3 regions of the Colwellia sp. BRX10-4 genome follow, and region 2 is predicted to be linked to each of the others. Evidence: predicted binding sites of a transcription regulator. Region 2 holds the regulator's gene; each other region holds the start of a gene.
The links. The regulator FliA, encoded in region 2, starts transcription of late flagellar genes. The targets are predictions, from matches to a motif close to CTAAAGNTNNNNNNNNNNNNGCCGATA.
Positions count from the first base shown of each region.

Region 1: the regulator FliA is predicted to act here: its motif matches at 1,827-1,853, upstream of pomA (flagellar motor protein PomA).
Region 3: the regulator FliA is predicted to act here: its motif matches at 3,431-3,457, upstream of H4J67_RS13625 (VC2046/SO_2500 family protein).

Region 1 is NZ_JACGVZ010000003.1:69,767-77,076, reverse strand. It holds gene H4J67_RS04400 (flagellar motor protein MotB) at 1-875, opposite strand, end outside; gene pomA (flagellar motor protein PomA) at 888-1,655, opposite strand; gene H4J67_RS04390 (exodeoxyribonuclease VII small subunit) at 2,169-2,432, shown strand; gene ispA ((2E,6E)-farnesyl diphosphate synthase) at 2,432-3,322, shown strand; gene dxs (1-deoxy-D-xylulose-5-phosphate synthase) at 3,360-5,243, shown strand; gene H4J67_RS04375 (hypothetical protein) at 5,421-6,392, shown strand; gene H4J67_RS04370 (hypothetical protein) at 6,510-7,310, shown strand, end outside.
Region 2 is NZ_JACGVZ010000001.1:369,221-376,530, reverse strand. It holds gene H4J67_RS01770 (chemotaxis protein CheA) at 1-970, opposite strand, end outside; gene H4J67_RS01765 (protein phosphatase CheZ) at 984-1,727, opposite strand; gene cheY (chemotaxis response regulator CheY) at 1,776-2,159, opposite strand; gene H4J67_RS01755 (RNA polymerase sigma factor FliA) at 2,211-2,930, opposite strand; gene H4J67_RS01750 (MinD/ParA family protein) at 3,002-3,847, opposite strand; gene flhF (flagellar biosynthesis protein FlhF) at 3,960-5,534, opposite strand; gene flhA (flagellar biosynthesis protein FlhA) at 5,622-7,310, opposite strand, start outside.
Region 3 is NZ_JACGVZ010000017.1:54,807-62,116, reverse strand. It holds gene H4J67_RS13645 (acetate kinase) at 1-1,003, opposite strand, end outside; gene yfbV (terminus macrodomain insulation protein YfbV) at 1,194-1,625, shown strand; gene rlmA (23S rRNA (guanine(745)-N(1))-methyltransferase) at 1,649-2,464, opposite strand; gene xthA (exodeoxyribonuclease III) at 2,481-3,287, opposite strand; gene H4J67_RS13625 (VC2046/SO_2500 family protein) at 3,492-4,037, shown strand; gene H4J67_RS21270 (SEC-C metal-binding domain-containing protein) at 4,240-4,347, opposite strand; gene H4J67_RS13615 (YchJ family protein) at 4,332-4,841, opposite strand; gene H4J67_RS13610 (hypothetical protein) at 4,937-5,428, opposite strand; gene H4J67_RS20750 (hypothetical protein) at 5,551-5,685, shown strand; partial or broken gene H4J67_RS13605 (response regulator) at 5,936-6,594, shown strand; gene H4J67_RS13600 (sensor histidine kinase N-terminal domain-containing protein) at 6,594-7,118, shown strand; gene H4J67_RS13595 (histidine kinase dimerization/phospho-acceptor domain-containing protein) at 7,152-7,310, shown strand, end outside.

The DNA of each region.
Region 1 (7,310 bases), on a different contig from region 2:
CGTCGGTTTCTTCTACGATTTAGCGCGTTAGTATTAGGCACTACCGGTCTTGTATCGGCATGACCAACAACCAGTAAACGCGACTGGTCAAACTCAGGGACTTTAATTAATTCATGAGCAATAGCGACAGCTCGTTTACTTGATAAATCCCAATTTGAAGAAAATAACTCTGAACTAATACCGCGATCATCTGTGTGTGCAGAAACCATAATTTCACCCGGAACCGTGTTGAGTAGTTCACCTATTTCTCTAATGATAGGGCGAAACTGTGGTTGTAAAAAAGCAGAACCCGAAGGAAAAGAACCATTTTCACGAATACGAATAATTACTTGTTGTCCGAGAGATTCAAGCTCTATGGCACCATCTTGAATTTGTTGTTCTAATTGATCAGCAATTTTTTTAACTAATTCATTTACTTGCTCTTGCGAAGCCTGCTCTAATTCGTCTTGAGCCTTTTGCATTGCCTGGGCTGACATTTCATCTGCAGTACTTTGTGATTGTCCACCACGTTCTGTACCTCGTTGTTCTTGTCGACCACCTGCAGAGGTTTCATCACCTGCTTGGAACTCCAACATCTGTTGTGTCATTTCCATGGTTTGTTGCTGGATTACCTGAATAGGTGTTGGCTCTGGTTTACCTGGGCGGAACTCTTGCGCGATAATACTGGTGCCTTTGGGAATATCTTTTACTTCAATCTTATTTTGAACACCAAAGGCGAATTTCATTGAACCCGCGATTTGTTTAAATTTCAAAACATCCATTTCAGAAAAAGATAAAAGTAAAACGAAAAAGCACATTAATAGTGCCATTAAGTCAGCAAAAGTACCCATCCAAGCCGGGAGTCCGGGAGGTGGACATTTACATTTTTCAGCCATAAATTACTCCCGTTATTCTTCTTCTGTGGTATTTACAACACGCTTACCTTCAGCAAGATAGTTTTTAAGCAACCCCTCGATAACACGTGGATTTTGACCATCTTGAATACCTAAAATAGCATCTAGAATGAGTTCTTGATTCATTTTCTCTTCAGCTAACCTAAGCTTTAATTTTGAAGCAATAGGACTAGCAATAACGTTAGCAAGGAACGCACCATAAAGCGTTGTTAATAGAGCAACAGCCATGGCCGGACCAATAGATTTTGGATCATCCATATTTGATAGCATCGCCACCAAACCAATTAAAGTCCCTATCATGCCCATTGCAGGCGCAACATCAGCAAGCGCCATCATCATGCCAACGCCAGTTTCATGTCGCTCTGAGGTTAATTGAATATCTTTTTGTAAAGTACCTCTAACTACATCAGCGTCGTGACCATCGACCAACATATCCACACCTTTTTGCATAAAACCATTGGTGATCTCGGCTTCTTCTAATGCCAAGAAACCACCTTTTCGGGCCGCATCTGCCATCTCAACTGATTTTTCAATAAGGTCGTCAGGTTGTTCCATTTTGAACATAAAAGCTTTAACTATAATTTTCCCAATTCCAAAAAACTGACTGAGATTATATTGAGATAACACAACAAATATTGAACCACCAAAAACAATAATAACTGACTGAACGTCAATAAACATACCGATATCACCAGACAACATCATTGCCATAATGAGTAAACCTATTGCGCCTACTACACCTAATATTGTTGCTATATCCACAAAAAAGTCTCCACAAAAAAATGATACGGATAGTCGTATTATTTGATAATACATTAAGGTATTACGATACGCGAATACTTATATTCTTATCCACGCTCGTGATTTACCCGTAACCATCCAAAGCGCAGAGTTAAAACGGCATATGAACGGGTTACGGCTCTATAAGTTTATTATCGTCTATATTGTCAATAACTTAAGTAATTAGTCCCTATTTTTAAGGTTAACTTGACTGAACAAAATAATTGTTCTGTATCTTTAACAACGTACAGTCCAGAAACAGTTAATACTGCCAACTAAATTCGCTATATTTATGCTAAGCCAATTTATATTTATCTAGTTATCGTTAAGCGCAACGCGTTAATGATAAATATAAGCGCTATTCTAGTCGTAAAATGACCCACAATAGAAAGTATATGATAGTCATTAAGGGGCAAAAGCATTTGAAGTTTATTGATTAATTAAGGCGTTTGGTATAAATTTGCGCATAGATATTTAATCACTGAACCCTCGATGATGGCTAAGAAAAAAATAGAAAACTTAAGCTTTGAAGAATCACTCTTAGAACTTGAAACTATTGTTCAGAATTTAGAACAAGGAGCGTTGAGTTTAGAAGATTCAATGACCCTTTTTGAGCGCGGCTTAAATCTCAGCCAAGCCAGTCAAGAAAAGTTAAAAAATGCTGAACAAAAGATTCAAATCTTACTGACAAAAAATGGTAAAGCTCAACTTGAAGATTTTGAAAACGAAGTTGACTCAGAAAGTTTGGGTAGTAATTAGTGACCCAATTATATCAACTCGACTTTTATCAAACGCGCATTAATGAATACCTTGCCAACAAATTAGCCGCTTATGAAATAAATGATCAAAAATTGCTATCGGCAATGCAATATGGCTTATTAATTGGTGGTAAACGCATGCGTCCTTATTTAAGTTATATTACCGGTGATGCACTGGGACTTAACTTATCTGACGTTGACGGTATTGCGGCAGCATTAGAATGTATTCATGCTTTTTCATTAATTCATGATGACTTACCTGCGATGGATGATGATGATTTACGTCGTGGGCAACCAACTTGTCATAAAGCGTTTGATGAAGCGACTGCTATTTTAGCGGGTGATAGTTTACAGACGCTTGCCTTTGATATTTTAGTTAATCATAACTTTAGCGCCGCGGTTGAATCAAAACGTATTAGCTTAATCCGTCAATTAGTCAATGCTTCAGGTTACCAAGGCATGTGCGGTGGACAAGCACTTGATATTTCTGCGACCGATAAAGTGATCACTTTAGTTGAACTAGAAAAACTACATTCACTAAAAACAGGTGCGTTGTTAAAAGCCTCTGTGACCATGGTTACAGAGTTAAGTAACGATATTTCTGCCGATGAAAAGCACCAACTCGCCGTTTATGCTGATCATATTGGTTTAGCCTATCAAGTGCGCGATGATATAATTGATATTATTTCTAGTGTGGAAGAGCTAGGAAAACCAGCAGGTTCAGACGTTTCCTCTAATAAAAGTACCTACCCTGCGCTATTAGGTTTACAGGGCGCTCAGCAAAAAGCTGACAACTTATATCAACAAGCACTTCAAGCTTTAGCAACTTTACCCTACAATACAGATAACTTAGCTCAATTTGCGACGTTTATTATCAAACGCGCTCATTGATCTTGATCTTGCAATTTAAAGAATAAACAAAATAAATATGACTATAAATCTTGCTGACTACCCTTTATTGGCCAATATAAATTCTCCTGACGATCTGCGCATGTTAGATAAGAGCCAGCTAATTCAGGCCAGTACAGAACTGCGTAGTTACTTATTAAGTTCTGTAAGTAAAAGTAGTGGCCATTTTGCTTCTGGATTAGGCACAATAGAATTAACGGTCGCATTACATTATGTTTATAAAACGCCCTTTGATCACTTGATATGGGATGTTGGCCATCAAGCTTATCCACATAAAATCCTAACAGGTCGACGCGATCAACTGCATACTATTCGTCAAAAAGATGGTTTGCACCCTTTCCCTTGGCGTGAAGAAAGTGAATATGATGTATTAAGTGTTGGTCACTCAAGCACATCTATCTCTGCGGCACTCGGTATGGCCGTTGCTGCAGAACAAGAAGCCAAAAATCGTAAAGTTGTTGCTGTTATTGGTGATGGCGCAATGACAGCAGGTATGGCTTTTGAAGCGTTAAATCATGCTGGTGATATTAAAAGCGATATGCTGGTTATTTTAAATGACAATGAAATGTCAATTTCAGAAAATGTTGGTGCATTAAATAATCACTTTGCTAGATTGTTATCTGGCAGTATATATACAGGGATACGCGAAGGCGGTAAGCGCATACTTAAGGGTATTCCACCTATTAAAGAATTAGCAAGTCGTGCCGAAGAACATTTAAAAGGCATGGTTGTACCCAGTACCTTTTTTGAAGAGTTAGGCTTTAATTACATTGGCCCTATCGACGGTCATGATGTCAATGGTTTGGTTGATACCATTACTAATATGCGTAACTTAAAAGGACCTCAAATCCTTCATATTGCCACTAAAAAAGGCAAAGGTTATCACGCAGCAGAGCAAGACCCAATAAAATATCATGCTGTCCCTAAATTTGATCCCGCACAAACGAGTTTGCCAAAGAGTAAGCCAAGTTTACCCACTTATTCAAAAATATTTGGCGATTGGCTCTGCAGAACAGCAGAAAATAATGATTCACTAATAGCCATTACACCTGCCATGGGTGAAGGCTCCGGCATGGTTGAATTTAGTCAGCGCTTTCCTAATCAGTACTTTGATGTCGCGATTGCAGAACAACACGCGGTAACTTTTGCTGCGGGTCTCGCAATTGGCGGTAAAAAACCGGTAGTCGCTATTTATTCAAGCTTTTTACAGCGTGGTTACGATCAATTCATTCATGATGTGGCGATCCAAAACTTACCCGTTTTGTTCGCAATTGACCGAGCCGGCATTGTTGGCGCAGACGGGCCAACTCATCAAGGCTCATTTGATTTAAGCTTTATGCGTTGTGTTCCAAATATTGTTATTATGGCACCATCGGATGAACGAGAATGTCAATTGATGCTTAGCACGGGGTTTAAGCATAATGGTCCTGCGGCTGTTCGTTATCCAAGAGGGTCAGGCAACGGTGCGCCTTTACCTGACATCGGCGAAACAATTGAAATAGGTAAAGCAAAAACTATTTTAGAAACAACCACTGACAGTGCTGAGCCAAAGGTTGCCATTTTAAACTTTGGTAGTACCTTTGATGAAGCAAAGATAGCGGCTCAACAATTAAATACGACGCTCATTGATATGCGTTTTATAAAACCGCTTGATGAAACACTTATTGACCACATTGTAAAAAGCCATAGTGTTATTGTGACCGTTGAAGATAATGCAATTGCGGGTGGCGCAGGTTCAGCAGTCAATGAATATATATTAAGCCAAGGTGTTGCGATTAAAATATTAAATATTGGCTTACCTGATACCTTTATTAAGCATGGCACCCAACAAGAGATTCATCAGGAACTTGGCTTAGATAGCAAAGGTATTATTGATAAAATAACCTATTTTGTTGAACGCTAAACATTGTTAAAACTCCAACCCAAAGTCACTAATAATAGTTAAATATTAGTGACTTAATCTTTATCTCCCCTATCTTTTACTCTAATTACCCTCTTATTTTTACCACTAATTATTGTTTTTTTCTTTAAAAATTTGTCTTTATCTGCTTAAATAATATACGCGATATATTTCTCATACATGAATAAGGATTATTTAATAGAATTCAATCGAAGTATTATTTCTCTTGCGCTAATTTCAGCCCTCACCGCTTGTGGTGGCTCAAGTAGCTCTAGCACTAAAACCCCCACAATAGCACCACCACCTGCTCCGGTACTCATACAAACCGTTATCAAAGGTAAAGCGATAAAAGGCACAATAGCAAACGCTGTGGTTACTGTTTATAAATACGTTGACAGAAAAGCAGTTAAACTTGAAGATGCCGAGTTAGCTGCGTCTTCAATTATTACTGAAGATGATGGTAGCTATACCATTACCCTTTTAGATTATGACGGCGCTATCAAAGTAGAGTTATCGGTTGGTGAAAATACCACGATGATATGTCATGCTCCTGCAGGTTGTGGTGAATTAGCCCACGGCGCCACAATAGCACTAGCTACTGTTGATCCAACCTTAGTATTATCAGCGATTTCAACCGTAGGGAGTGATAATGCAGGGACCGCAAATGTAAATATTTCAGCTGTCACCCATTTAGCCGCAGCACTTATAGAAGCCGATGAAAGCGGAGTTAGTGAAACGACAATACAAGCGCACTCTTCTATTATTGCCAATGCTTTTAATATTATGAGCAGTTTAAAGGCACTTGAGCCAACGGCTGTTGAAAATGCAACCAGTGTTGCAGGTGAGGATAATGTTAATGAGTTACGCTACGGCTTGATCAATGCTGGCATCATGTCTGTTTTGTTTGCCGGTCAAGAAAATACTACGGGTGTTTTATCGGATAGATTAGCCGATGTTATTGAAGATATAGTCGAACACAATGGCGCATTATTGGTACACCAAGATGATAACGATGAAGGTTTTGAACTGTCTTTAGTTGAAGTTCTTGATAGTGCTGGCGATGTTGCCGCTGCTGCAGCTCAAGCGATAGCTGCAGATAAGATATTATCAACCCAAGATAACAGTGAAATACTGAGCGAGCTTGACCAGTAAGAAATTACCTTAGAAAACTAATCAGAATATGAAGAGGCTAATGAAGATGAAGATGGCCGCATTGAGCCTGAAACGGAAATACCAACAACAGGTGATGCTATTGCTAAAGCAAAAGCTATGGTTGCTGATGTGCGTCTCTTTAGTCATTTATTTGAAGTGGGTAAAGAAGCCAATACCGGTATAACCACCGAAGGCGACAAGTACATCGAGCTCATTGATAGTGCTGGTTTAATGGTCGAGGCTGAAGCAGCGAGCTTTTTATTACTAGCAGACGTTACCAACGCCTTATCAGAAATGGGTATAAGGTATGAAGCAGGCACCATTACGGAGGGAACCTTCCCAATAGGCCCATTTTTGAGTATTGATGGTGCGGTAGGTTCTATAACGCTTGATGAAGAAACGGCTAATGGCGGCATATTATTTAAAATCAGTGCCACTTCAGGTAGTGAAAAAATCAGCTTGAATGCTTCAGCCTTTTTTGCTGAAGACGGCTTAAGCATTGTTTTAAACCTTGATGGTTCAATTGAATCAGCGGGTGCCATGCTATCGTTGACTCAAGATAGCTTCGCAAAAGTTAACCTTGATAGTGCGATTAGTCGAACCTCACTTGAAGATGATACCTACGCAGGAGAAATAAGCTCTGGGGAGTTATCGCTTGAAGTTATCTTAGAACAAAAAGCAAGTGATACGGTAATAGACCCAGTCGCTTTTACCGGTATGATAAAGACAAAGCTTGTACCCGTTACGGTTCATACTTTAGATGAAAAAACTATTTGGGCCAGAGACGAAAACGGAGATCTATATACAAACGAAGATGGCTCTCTTGTTAGAGACGACAATGGTAATATCATCAGAGAACTTGACCGATATGGCAAAAGCACTGATATACAAATTCTTCCTGAAATGTTGACTTTAAGT
Region 2 (7,310 bases):
GCTCACCCACCATATTCATAATTTGATCAAGACGTTTAGTGTCAACTCTAACAGTCGTTTCACCCTGCATTGCTTTAGCAGGTGCTTTTTCTGGTACTGGCGCTTTAGCGACAGGTTTAGCTGCAGGCGCTACAATTGCTGTCTTCGCGGCTGGTGTTTGAGCAACAGGAGTTGGTGTTGGTGCGCTAGGTGCTGGAGTAACCGATAATTTCGGCGCTTGACCTTGACCATGTAATTCGTCTAATAAGGCTTCAAAGTCATCGTCACTTATTTCATCTGATGAACCGCTATTTGATGAAGATGGCTTACTTGAATTATTAGCAGCGACTTCGGGCGAAAAAGCCCCTTGACCGTGAAGTTCATCAAGCAAGGATTCAAATTCGTCATCTGAAATATCATTGCTGTCTGAAGACGTTGCTGTTGCTGCATGTGCTGGCGTTGAAGCTGAGCCACCACCATGGAGTTCGTCAAGAAGCCGTTCAAATTCATCTTCTGACATTTCGTCGCTAGAAGAAAAGCTTTCGCTTTCATGAGTAGCGACTGCTTCAACAGCTACTGGCGCAGGCACTTGATCTTTGCCTTCGGGTTGGCTTAAACGATGCAGTTCTGCAAGTAATTGAGCATCTGCTTTATCAAGTTTTTCGCCGTTTTGAACTTGTACAAACATTTCATTTACAACATCAAGCGCTTGTAAAATAACATCCATTAAGCTGGCACTAACACTACGTTGGTTGGTACGTAACAGATCGAAAATATTTTCCGCGCCATGACATACGTCAACTAAATTATGTAATGCTAAAAAACCAGCCCCACCTTTAACGGTGTGAAATCCTCTAAAAATAGCATTTAATAATTCGGCATTATCAGGGTCGTTTTCAAGTTCTACGAGTTGTTCCGAAAGCGTTTCAAGTATTTCTCCAGCTTCTATTAAAAAATCCTGAAGAATCTCTTCATCTTGCTCAAATGACATCCAGCAACTCCTATTAAAATCCTAAACTTGATAAAAGGTCATCAACATCATCTTGGTCAGCGACAACATCATCACGTTGTGCTGCATTAACGATCGGGCCTTCAACTAAGTTATCACCTACTTTAGGTTTACTTCGTTCTGCATTACTATCTGTCGTAATACCAAAAGCGGTTAGCATACCAATTAAGCTATCCTCTACTTCACGAACTAGATCAATAACTTTACGAATAACTTGTCCGGTTAAATCTTGAAAATCTTGCGCCATCAAAACATCAGTCATTAAATCATGCATACGCACTGATTCTCTATCTGTCGTTTTTAATAATAAATCTATATCAACACATAAACTTTTAAATTCGGTTAATTCCAATTTGTTATGCATTAATTTTTGCCATAACGGATTAACAGCCTTTATTTGCTTTTGTATTGTATCCACAACGGGAAAAATAGATTCTACAGCATCCATGGTTTTATTAGCAGCTTCTTCCGTTCGCGTTATAACGTAATTTAGACGTTCTTGAGCATCGGGGATATCTGCTGTCGCTAAATCATTTAACCTAGAATCTAATTGAAAATTATTTAATGAGTCATGTAGTTGACGAGTCAGCTTGCCTATTTCAACAAACAATTCAGAATTAATTGGATTTTGAATTTCAGCAATTAATTCATCTGCCTTGTCTTGTTGACCACTTTCTAAATATTCGACCAATAGCTTTGCTTCTTCCAAAGAAACATGCACATTTGTATTCGCACTCATGCAAAAACCTCACGTTTAGATTAATTAATTATCTATCTAATTAATGAATTAACCTAAGCGTTGAAATATTTTATCTAGCTTGGCGTTTAACGTCGCTGCGGTAAATGGTTTTACAATATAGCCATTAACACCCGCTTGAGCCGCCATCACAATTTGTTCTTTTTTGGCTTCAGCAGTGATCAGCAAAACTGGGATATGTGATAATTTTGCATCGGCACGGATGGCTTTGAGCAAATCAATACCTTGCATACCTGGCATATTCCAATCAGTTACAACAAAGTCAAAAGAGCCTTCTTTTAACATCGGTAAAGCAGTGCTACCGTCATCTGCTTCTGAAATGTTAGTGAAACCTAAATCTCGTAACAAGTTTTTGACGATACGTCTCATCGTTGAAAAATCATCAACAACAAGAACTTTCATATTTTTATCCAAGGCACCCTCCGGTGAGAACATTTTAAAATTGTAATTATATGTATATTCTACTCAACTTTGCCAAGATTGCATACGTCCTTTTAACCTATGCATCGCTTGACTGTGAATTTGGCTAACACGCGACTCACTTACATCAAGCACTTGACCAATCTCTCGAAGATTTAATTCTTCGTCGTAATATAGTGACAGTACTAGAGCTTCGCGTTCGGGTAAAGTGGAAATGCATGCTGTTAACGATTTTTTAAAAACTATTTTTTCAAAATTATCATAGGGATCGTTATTATTCACATCTTCCATATTCGATATAGCATCTGCCCCCGTACTTAAGTCTTCAATACCAATTATTTTACCAGTACTGACCTCACTTAGAATATGATGGTAGTCATTTAACGAAATATCAAGTTTTTCAGCAACTTCAATATCAGTTACATCACGACCTAAACTTGCTTCAAGCAATTTTATCGCTTCACTGACCATGCGGCTATTTTTATGAACAGAGCGGGGAGTCCAGTCACCACGGCGTATTTCATCAAGCATAGCACCACGGATACGGATACCAGCAAAGGTCTCAAAACTTGCACCTTTGCCGTGATCAAAATTATTAGACGCTTCAAGCAGGCCTATCATGCCTGACTGGATAAGGTCATCAACCTGCACGCTCGCAGGTAACCTTGCTAATAGATGATAAGCGATTCTTTTAACTAAAACTGTATGCTGCGAAATTATAGCAGATTTATCAGTTTGAATACTGTAAGCATTTGATTTTACCACTATCGCTCACTCGCTAAATTATAGGAAAGATAAAGAACTTTCAACAAACTACTCATATCTGATTACTATTGTTATTGATGTTCTAACAATTGTTCAATAAAAAACTCTAAATGACCTGATGCTTCTTTAGGCACTGGCCATTTAATTAAATTACCTGCTAAAGATTTAAAAGCAACCGCTGCAGGCGATTGTGGATAAGCTTCAACAATTGCTTTTTGTTTTCTAACGGAATTTCTTATATTTTCGTCAAATGGAATCACCGCAACGAGTTCAAGTGCAACATCTAAAAATCGATCGGTAACTTTAGAAAGCTTACCAAAGAGTTGCTGTCCTTCTCTTGGTGTTCTCACCATGTTGGCAACAACTTTAAATTTAAATACGCCATGATCTCGACTTAATAATTTCATTAAGGCGTAGCAATCAGTAATAGAGGTAGGTTCATCACAGACCACTAACATTACATCTTGTGAGGCACGGCAAAAGCTTAGTACCATATCGGAAATACCGGCTGCAGTGTCAACAATAAGTACATCAAATTTTGTGTTCATATCACTAAAAGCGCGAATTAAACCCGCATGTTCAGCTGGCGTTAAATCGACCATAGATTGTGAACCTGACGTAGCAGGAATGATATTAATGCCAGCGGGACCTTCAATAATTATATCGTCTAATTCACATTCCCCAGAAAGCACATGTGATAAGTTACGTTTTACCCGCAAACCTAGCATAACATCGACATTAGCCAAGCCTAAATCGGCATCTAAAACTAAAACTCGTTGTCCTAATTGTCCAAGTGCAATAGCGGTATTAAGCGAAACGTTAGTTTTACCTACTCCGCCTTTACCACCAGATACAGCAATAACTTTTACCGGAGCTGAATTTTGCATTTTTCTTAAGCCACTTGCTTGATCATTCATTTATCGTCTTTCTCTACTTTCTTACGAATAGCCATCAATTTAATTTAGTATAACCCTATAATCATTTATTCTGCATATTTTTATAGTCTTAAAATCACATATTTAGAACATGTTATGGAAATACAGCTGTATTAGCACTCATCGGTGCTGTTCGCCAATTTATTGGATTATTAATTTGATTTTTCGCGCTCATTTTATCTGCTAGCGTAACGAGTTTTTCAGCATTTGCAACTTTAATATCTTCAGGAACTCTTTGTCCATCCGTTAAGTAGCCTATCGCTAAACCGTTTTGAATCGAAGTGGAAATTATTTCCCCTATGCTAAGGCTTTCATCAAGTTTAGTATAAATACAGCCTGCTAAAGGTACTTTTTTAAAGCGATCAACATTTTCTTGCATAACTCGTTGCTGAGTATTAGCCGCTAACACTAAATAATTGCGAATTCTGACCCTTGCATTAGAAACTAAAGTGGTTAGGTGTTTAGCTAAACGCATATCACGTTGCCCCATACCTGCAGTATCAATAAGTATTAGTTTCTTTTTGGAGAACTGTTGCAACAATGTATCTAAGGTTTTAGCATCACTGGCAAGCTTTACATCACAACCAATAATTCGCCCGTAAGTAGCTAATTGTTCAAATCCAGCAATACGGTAATTATCTGTTGAGATCATCACCACTTGGTCTGCGCCATGAATCTGAGCAAACCGCGCTGCGAGTTTAGCGACGGTAGTTGTTTTACCTACGCCGGTAGGTCCCACTAATGAAACCACACCACCACGATGAATAATGTCATTATTAGTGGTATTAATTTGTTGGCTGATAAATTTCTTCGCTAATAACCAAGTATCTTGGTCATTTTTTTGTGCTGGTATATAGCCTGCAATTTGATCTGAAACTTGTTCGCTCATACCCAAAGACATTAGTCGATTAACCAACATCGCGCGAGTGGGATCTTTTTGCGCCATATCCTGCCACATTAACCCCGAAATTTGGTGTTCTAATAATTCACGAATAGAAGACATTTCGTGTTTCATCTTCTCTAAGTCGGCGTTATTTACATTTTGTGGCGGTAACCCATCGGTTACTAAAGACTGTGCTTGGTTCATTACCGGCTGTTGATAGGAGTCGCTTGATTGTTCATCACCTTGTTCTTGGCTATTTTGCTCCAAACGGTCGGTGAAGCTTTTAAATTGCTGCTCAATATTACTTGACGGTGTTGGCGTTGAAACTGGCACTGAGTTACTAGGGTTATTTAGCTTAGCGGCTGCCTGGACAATTTTATCATGCTGAACTTGATTAATACCTTGACCAATATTTGCAGGTGCTTGCTGAACTTGACGGCTTAATAAAGCCGCTAAACTGTCTGAGGGTAAGCGGCTATCTTCTGCTGTAGAGTTGTGCGAAACACTAGGACTGGTCAAGGGATTATTTTGTCTAATATTGACTACATCATTGTCTATCGAACGGTCAAAACTTTTTGTTGCTTGCGCTGTAGAGTTGTTTTCACGAGAATTTTGCATTACAGGTTGTGTTGCTTTAATTTCTACGTTGTTGTCAACCGCAGCCATTAATTCAACGCCTTCAGGTACACGTTTATTTGACATAATCACAGCGTCAGCACCTAGCTCGTCTTTGATTTGTGTCAGCGCACTTCTCATATCTTTTGCTACAAAACGTTTAATTTTCAAAACTAACCCCTTATCAACTGCAATTGCTATTAATGATTGATTCATTTAACCGCAAATATTTTCTGCTGTTCATTACTGACATTGTAATTATTGACCTATGGCGCTGACTATCTTTATCTGCTTATCATCTGGAATTTCTTGGTACGAAATTACCCGCAAACCTGGAATAGTATATTTAACAAATTTAGCCAGTACCGCTCGTAAAATCCCTGAGGTTAACAATATTGGCGTATCACCCGCCATTTCTTGTTGTTGAGCACCATCAGCTAGTGATTTTTGTAATCGTTCTGCTAAACCTGGTTCAATGCCAGCACCATCATCGCCAGCCATTTGCATGGACTGGTGCAACATCTGTTCCAACTCTGGCGCCAAAGTTATGACAGGTACCTCAGACACTGGGCCCACTAACTCTTGAACAATGAATTTACGCAAGGTAATACGAACAGCTGCGGTTAAAATTTCAGGATCTTGGGACTTAGGGCCATACTCTACTAACGTTTGAATAATACTGCGCATATCACGAACGGCAACACCTTCATTCATCAGGTTTTGTAGTACTTTAACCAAAGTACCCAGTGATAAAACATCTGGGATGAACCCTTCAATTAATTTAGGGTAATTTTTGCCTAGCATATCAAGAAGGTTTTGTACTTCTTCATGACCAAGTAACTGTGCTGCGTTATTCGTCAGTATTTGACTTAAATGAGTGGCAAGGACAGTCGATGAGTCAACCACGGTATAGCCTAAAGACTGTGCATGTTCGCGTTGTGCTGGTTTTATCCATACCGCTTCTAATCCAAAAGCAGGATCGATTGTTGCCACGCCGTCAAGTTTGCCAAACACTTGCCCTGGATTTATCGCTAATTCATGATCGTGTCTAATTTCAGCTTCACCGATAGTGACGCCCATTAATGATATTTGATAAACATTAGGGTCTAAATCAAGATTATCGCGAATATGTACCGCTGGCACTAGAAAGCCAAACTCTTGAGAAAGTTTTTTACGAACACCTTTAATACGGTTAAGGAGTTCCCCACCTTGAGATTTATCTACTAGAGGTATTAGGCGATAACCAATTTCTAAGCCAATAATGTCAACATGATTAACATCGTCCCAACCTAAGTCTTTTACTTCTGCTTCTTGTTGCTGAGTTTCAACCTGCTCAGCATCTGACTTATCCGCTAATTGTTTTTCTTTGGCAATTTTGTACTTTCCACTTAAAAAGGCGGTTCCAGCGATCATGAAAGCAAAGAATAAAAACGCAAAGTGTGGCATGCCCGGAATAACCCCCATGACAAACATAACGGCGGCAGCAATATACAAAGAACGTTCTTGACCTAATTGGCTGCTGACTTGCTCGCCCATGTCCTGAGAGGTATTTTGTCGCGTAACAACAATTGCCGTACCTACCGATAAAAGTAGACCTGGAATTTGCGCAACTAGGCCATCACCAATCGTTAATAAGGTGTATATTTCAACCGCTCTGTCAAAGCTTAAATCATGCTGTACCATACCGATAACGAGTCCACCGATAATATTAATCAATAAAATTAATATGCCGGCAACTGCATCACCTTTAACAAACTTACTGGCACCATCCATAGAGCCATAGAAATCAGCTTCACTGGTGACTTCGATACGTCTTTCTCTTGCTTGGTCAGCAGTAATAAAGCCAGCATTCAAATCAGCATCGATTGCCATTTGCTTACCAGGCATAGCATCGAGGGTAAAGCGCGCGGTTACTTCAGCAATACGCCCTGCACCTTTAGTAACAAC
Region 3 (7,310 bases), on a different contig from region 2:
AATTTTCGCCAATACCGCCGGTAAATATTAAGGCATCGATTGATGTTAAGCTGGCAGTAAAAGAAGCAATTGACTTTGCAACACGGTAGCAAAATATATCTAATGCTAACTTTGCTCGTGGATTTTTATCCTTTAACCAAGCTTCTTCTATTTCACGACAATCGTTGCTTAACCCCGAAACGCCCAGAAGGCCGCTTTCTTTATGTAACAAATGGCTCACTTGCGCTGTGGTATAACCGAGTTGATTGATTAGGTGAAAAATAATACCCGCATCAACATCGCCGCTACGTGTACCCATCATCAGACCTTCCAGCGGTGTTAAACCTAAGCTAGTATCGACACTCTTACCATTTTTAATCGCTGTAACACTGCAACCATTGCCTAAGTGAGCACTGATAAAATTACTTTCATTAATACTTTTATCGAGGGCTTTAGCCGCTTGTTGTGCAACAAAATAATGGCTTGTACCATGAAAACCATAGCGTCGAATACCATGCTCTTGATAGAGAGCGTAGGGAATACCATAAATATAAGCTTTTTCTGGCATCGTTTGGTGAAAAGCTGTGTCAAAAACGGCAACTTGCGGCACATCAGTAAAAACAGCTTCCGCGGCGTTAATACCCATCAAATTTGCTGGGTTGTGTAATGGGGCAAGCTGAGACAAGTTACTGATGGTGTTTTTTACTTCATCAGTAATTAACGTTGGCATACAATAGTGTTCACCACCATGGACAACGCGGTGGCCTATGGCACATATTTGTAAATTTAATTGTTGTGAAACTAAGCTGTCAACTAAAGCCATTATCGCTGTTCGATGATCAAATGGATGAGGTATAGCCGTGTGCTTTTTTTGTCCCTTAACGTTAATCTTGATGCTCGCTTGTTCGGATAATAAGCGCTCAGCTAGTCCTGATAGTAATGTTTCGCCGTTTTCTGGTTTAATTAAAGAAAATTTTAAGGATGAACTACCGCAATTTAACACTAAAATTAGATTTTTTTTCATGGTTTTATTTAATGCTCATTTATTAGGTGGTTAATTTTTTATTACAATACGTTAATTGAAATGATTATAGACCAAATATAGCGTTAAAATATTAATATGAACTAAGGAAGTTAACTTTAGGTAGACTTCATTAAAACTAGTTACAACTTTGTGCTATCTTTTAAATAACAGTTGTTATAATGTATTGTCTATGAGTATGAGTGTAGTAGAACTAATTAAGCTAGGTCGAGAGTATATGCGACTTTGGCCGCAGCGAGCAGAGTTAGGCAATTATTTTGCCGAGTATCAAGCTGTTCAAATTTGTCGTTTGGCTTTTCGCTATTTACCGGGTATTGCGTTGTTTTCTTTTATTATGCAACTTTACCTAGGATCGATGACATTATCACCACAGGCGTTAGTTTATAGCTTATTTATTTTAAGTATTCCACTACAAGCACTGTTAATGCTTGGCGTCAAAGCCGATAAATTTTTGCCGCTGGCACTCGCCTCGTGGTACAAAGAAAGTGTTGCTAGAGTCAATGAGGCGGGTGGTTCCATAAAGTTATCACTGCACAAACCACGTTTTATTGATTTAGCTAAACTGCTTAACATCAGTCATCAGTCACAAAATTCTAAATTTTAAACGTTTAACGGTTGAGTTAAACGTTAATTGACCGTATTTTTATAAAGACGTATCAAAAAATCAGCTTGGCAAGTGAAATTATTTCTTGTTTTTAAATCGTTAAGTAAGGCTTCAGTCGTTTTAAAGGCAAAAGGGGTCATTGCTAATAAGTTAATAATATCTTCACCTTCAGCAAATTTCATTTCATAGTTCACTTCTTTTTGTGCAATCAATGTTAAATTTTCAATAGGACTTTTAGTCATATCATGTTGTTGCGCTGTTCGGTATATTAATGCTTTTAGTTCTATTAAATGATTTTTTGCTGGCGTTACTGTGACTAAATAGCCATTAATAGCTAATACCCGAGTGAATTCTTCTTCAAGAATTGGTGCGTAAATAGAGTTGATCCAAGAAAAGTAGTTTTCACTAAAAGGCAACTGTGACAAGGTGGCAACGCTAAATTGACAATCTTTATATTTTTTAGCGGCATTTTTAACCGCATTTTTTGCAATGTCAATACCATAAACACGGTTGGTAGGCCTTACATACTGTTGAGTATAAAAACCTTCACCACAGCCAGCATCAAATACCGGCTTTGTTATATCACCATATTGTTGATATAGAGATTGTAATTCATCAGCGAGCGGCTGATAAAAGCCTTTATCTAGAAACTGACGACGTGCGTTAACCATGGATTTATTATCACCGGGGTCTTTTGAATGTTTATGTTGAACGGGCAATAAGTTTACATAACCTTCTTTTGCTTCATCAAAGCTATGATTGTTCTGACAACGATAGCTTTTGTCAGTTAACACTAATGATTTTTTACAAATGGGGCAAACGTATTGAGCAAGGAGCATAGTATTTACTCAACAGCTACTTAAAAGTAGACCAAATCGGCGCGTGATCTGAAGGTTTTTCAATAGCACGTAGTTCGTAATCAATATCGGCTTCGATACATGTTGCCGCCATCTTGTGCGTTGCCAAAACGACATCTATGCGTAAACCACGATTATCAACAAAACCTTTAGAACGATAGTCAAACCAAGAATAACGTTCCGCTTTTGTTGGATGCAATTCTCTAAACGTATCTTTAAATCCCCAAGCCATTAAAGTTGCAAGCCATTCTCTTTCTTCGGGTTGAAAGCTACACTTGCCGGTCTTTAACCAACGCTTTTGGTTAGGCTCACCAATACCAATATCTAAATCAGCGGGTGAAATATTAATATCTCCGATAATGACAACATGCTCATTTGGGGTATGGTTGTCATTTAAATAGGTCATTAAGTCTTTATAAAATTGACGCTTATAGGGATATTTTGTTTCATGCGTGATGTTATCGCCTTGCGGGAAATAACCGTTTAATACCGTTACTTTTTCACCTTGTTCATTGGTGGTTTCAATCATCACCATACGTTTTTGAGACTCTTCAGTATCGCTAGCAAAGCCCATTTTAACAATGTTGGCTGCTTTTTTACATAACATAGCCACACCATAATGTGCTTTTTGACCATGAAAATAAACGTGATAACCCATAGCTTCAACAGCTTCAACGGGAAAAGCATCATTATGAACTTTGATTTCTTGTAAGCCAATAATATCAGGCTGGTGCTTATCAATGATGGCTTGAAGTTGGTGTAAACGCGCACGAAGGCCGTTAATGTTAAAGCTAATGATTTTCATAAAAGACTCGATATTGATTTTTTCCACATGCTACCAGAAGTTATCAGAGAAGGTTATTATTAATTGCTCGTGAAGTGAATTAGGTACTTATTAACTTCAACTTTTTAATAGACAGGTAAATGTGTAAATAAATAAAAATTAAACTCAACTAAATTAAAGGATTGCCGATATAAGCTTTAGAGAAAATAATAAAGTTGAAGTACATTGCTTACAAAGTCAGTTGACAGTCAAATTCTGGTACACGAATTACAATTAGGTGAACAACTTAATGTAAGTGTGCACAGTGCTCGACGAGCTGACTTTTCACTCTTATTGGCAATGTTAAGTGATGACGTACCTAGCCATAGTCAATTTTCTTTGCCAAAAACTGTCGTTGATACTAAAACGATTAATGATGCAAGCTTACGTAAAACGTTTGACCTTCCTGATAAAGCACCTTTATCGCTAAATGAAAATCACAGCACGGCAATATTTGATCAAGCAGAACTTATTCAGCAGAATAACCTAGCAGAATTACGTTTATCAAATGCTTTGTTGCCTAAACCGCTTGCTTTTCGAGATGATAAAAAGCATATCAGACAAGATGTATTAAATAATACCTCGCTGTATTGCCAGAAAAAATTTAATCAACAAAAGAATAATACGCCGCAAGAAATCGACAGTTCAAGGTTAGCATTTGATACTAAAGGTTGGCTTAATGCCGTGCATAATACTATCGTTAAAGCGCCGTTACTTGATGCTATAGCATAAGGTTATTGCATTAGCGCGCTAATAAAATCGTTCGTGTTGAGGTTATTTATGACTAACTTTTTCAGTTTACTGGCCTGAGCATTTTTGAACTTGATTATTAATTGTTGAGTTAACTGGCTGCAGCATTGTCTACATTTTTTATTACTATGACAAAAGCATCGCCGGTTTCTTGTGCAGGAGATATGATTGTTAATTGTCGAATCTAACAAACACAGCATTGCCTAAATTTTTTATTGCTATGACAAAAGCATCGCTGGTTTCTTTTGGGAAAAGCTTGATTGTTAATTGTTGAATTTACCGGCCACAACATTGTTTAAATTTTTTATCACTATCGCAAAAGCAAGCTTGGTTTCTTTTTGGCGCTATCAGCGCTTCATTGTTACTGACTTCTCCATCTAAATATCGCCATTGACCCTTTTCCACAACAAAGCGTGATGTTTCCTTCACCAGAAAATACTCACCTTGATATTGGTAGTAAGCCGAAAAGCAAACCGTCGGTAAGTGTTGCCCTTTATTGTCAGCGTTTACAGCATTTTGATCATTAAGCTCGGTATAATCACTGGCAGCATTAATGGTTAGTTTTAACCATTTGGTTTCTTTGGCCCATGCTGATATATCAGCGATTGATTGTAATGCTCTGCTAGCTTGAGCATAAGTCTGATAAATATAATCAGCTGCTTCTGTTGCATAGGCGCTATAGCGAGAGCGCATCAATTGCTCTGGTGATTGTGCACAGGTCTCTTGATTTATTAATAAGCAGCAGCATTGCTGAAAACTAATATTTGAACCACATGGGCATTGCATAAAGTCGACATTATTTTAGAAAAGTAATTGATCTATTTTAGCAGAGCAAAATTTTATTTTCTGTTTTAATAACGGCAAAATCGCTTCAAACTCAATTAATGTAACAATAAAGAAGAATCCGAAAGAGTGACGTAACTTTTTAGTCGTTGCTGGTTTAAACGCTTTTGAGTTTGCTTGGTTAAAATAATGCATTGAGTTTGTCCTTTTTCTGCGAATTGAGTGAGTTGGCTTAATTGTGATTTATCTAAGGTGGCATTACACAAAATAACAGCCGAACAGTGACCTTTTTCTAAAGCATCTTTAATAGTATTTAGTGAGATGTTACGGTGATGAAGATTAACTTTTAAGATTTTTTTAGGGTCTATTTTTCCTTGAACAGACAATTGCTGAAGCGGCTTCTCTTCAGGGTTTATCATCAGGATCCATTTGTTATCTAAATCATGATTTTTGAAAATTTCAGTATACTGCTGAGATAGTTCAATGGTATTAGCAATACTTCTAACATCACACCAATTGTGTTTTGTGATAGCCATATTTGTAGTTTCTAATGCTAAGGTGTTGGTATTAATGTGATTTATTGAGTTCATTTTTAAAACCTCGATATACTGTATGTATGTACAGTATATCGTTTTTGGTGTTTATTCAAGCACTTTTTATAATTAATATTAATTGATCATACTGAAGGATCTAATGCGATAAACGTCAGTAAATGCACGAAAGTAGTACCAACAGTATTGAAGATACCCGCACTATTGATTGGCGCAATGCTGTGCTTGGGTATTTTAGTGACAGACAATTATTAACGCTTAAGCTTTCCTTAATAAAAGTTTGTTATTTTCATTAGCCAAATATTCAAGGTAAAGACCTCCCTATGAATAAACGCTATTAACCTTCATTATTTTATGGGGAATATTTCTGTAATAACCGACAATAGTGGTGAGATAAAACACCTTGAGTCGTTCACAACTACGCCATGGTTAGTCTTCTGTTCACTGTTGATAATTTTCGACCGTAAAGTATTAATAAGCTGGTTTAGAAAAGGCTAGATAATATAAAAACCATCAATAGTAATTTTAAATTGTTATAGGAAAAACATGCGTATATTGTTAGTTGAAGACGACATACCCTTGGCTTTGGGACTACAGCAGTCACTTCGTCATCAAGGCTTCGTTGTTAATCATGTTGATAATGGTAAGGCAGCAATTTTAGCATTGTCTGTGCCAGATCAAGACTTAGTTATTCTTGATTTGGGTTTACCTGATATTGATCGATTGGCAGTGCTTAAGCGAACTCGTGATCGTAAGCTCGGTATTCCAGTTATTATTTTAACTGCAAGAGATCCTCTTGAAGATAAAGTTAAAGGCTTAGACTTTGGTGCAGATGATTACCTGGTAAAGCCTTTTGAAATTAGCGAATTGTTAGCGCGCCTTCGCGTGATTGAACGGCGTTTAGGTACGGCAAAGCCGGCATTGATTATTTGCTCAGACGTGGCAATTGATACTACGGCGCATAAAATCCTTATTAAAGATGAAGAATTAAAATCGTCAAAAAAGAGTACATGGTATTAAAAGCATTGATGGAAAATGCCGGTCGAATCCAATCTCGAGAACAAATTGAATCGCGTTTATATGAATGGGGAGAAGAAGTCGCCAGTAATGCTGTTGAGGTACATATACACAACTTAAGAAAAAAATTGCCTGAACAATTTATAAAAACAGTCAGAGGCGTTGGTTATACGGTTAATAAAACCTAATGTCGATTTGTCGCTACTTAGCGCTTGTTTTACTATCAATCATCACTTTGATGACATTTTTTGCTGTTATACAGGGCTATAAAGCCAGTATGGAACAAGCAACTAATCTATTTGATGAGCAATTAGTTCTTGTCGGTAAAACCTTGTTAGCGACCTCTGCGACTATTTCTGATAAGAGTGCCGAAAATCGATTAAGTGCAGCAACAGTGGTCCCTTCTAACCATATTGCTTATCAAGTCTTTAGCAATAATACTTTATCACTACGCACAGATAATGCACCTGAACAGTTAATTACTGAGTTACCTGCAGGTTTTACTGACCTTAATTTTATTGGACAGCGTTGGCGAGTATATATAGAAACATCAACAAACGAACAGGCGCAAAGAAGTCAATTAACAGTGCTGGTTGCTCAACCGCTTGAACAAAGATTTTCACTGGCTGAACAAGTTATATTATCTGCTGTGACTCCTATTATTTTAGTTATCCCCTTTATTGCCTTATTTATTTTTATGGCGATTCGTTAAGGCTTAAAACCGTTAACTGTTTTGCGCCGAGAATTGTCAGAAAAGAAAATTAATGACTTATCAAAGCTTTCTAGTGAGACATCAACAAAAGAACTACAACCGGTTATTCAGACACTAAATCTGTTATTTGAACGCTTGTCGGCGGCTTTTTCAAGGGAACGTTATTTTGCTTCTGACGCCGCTCATGAATTA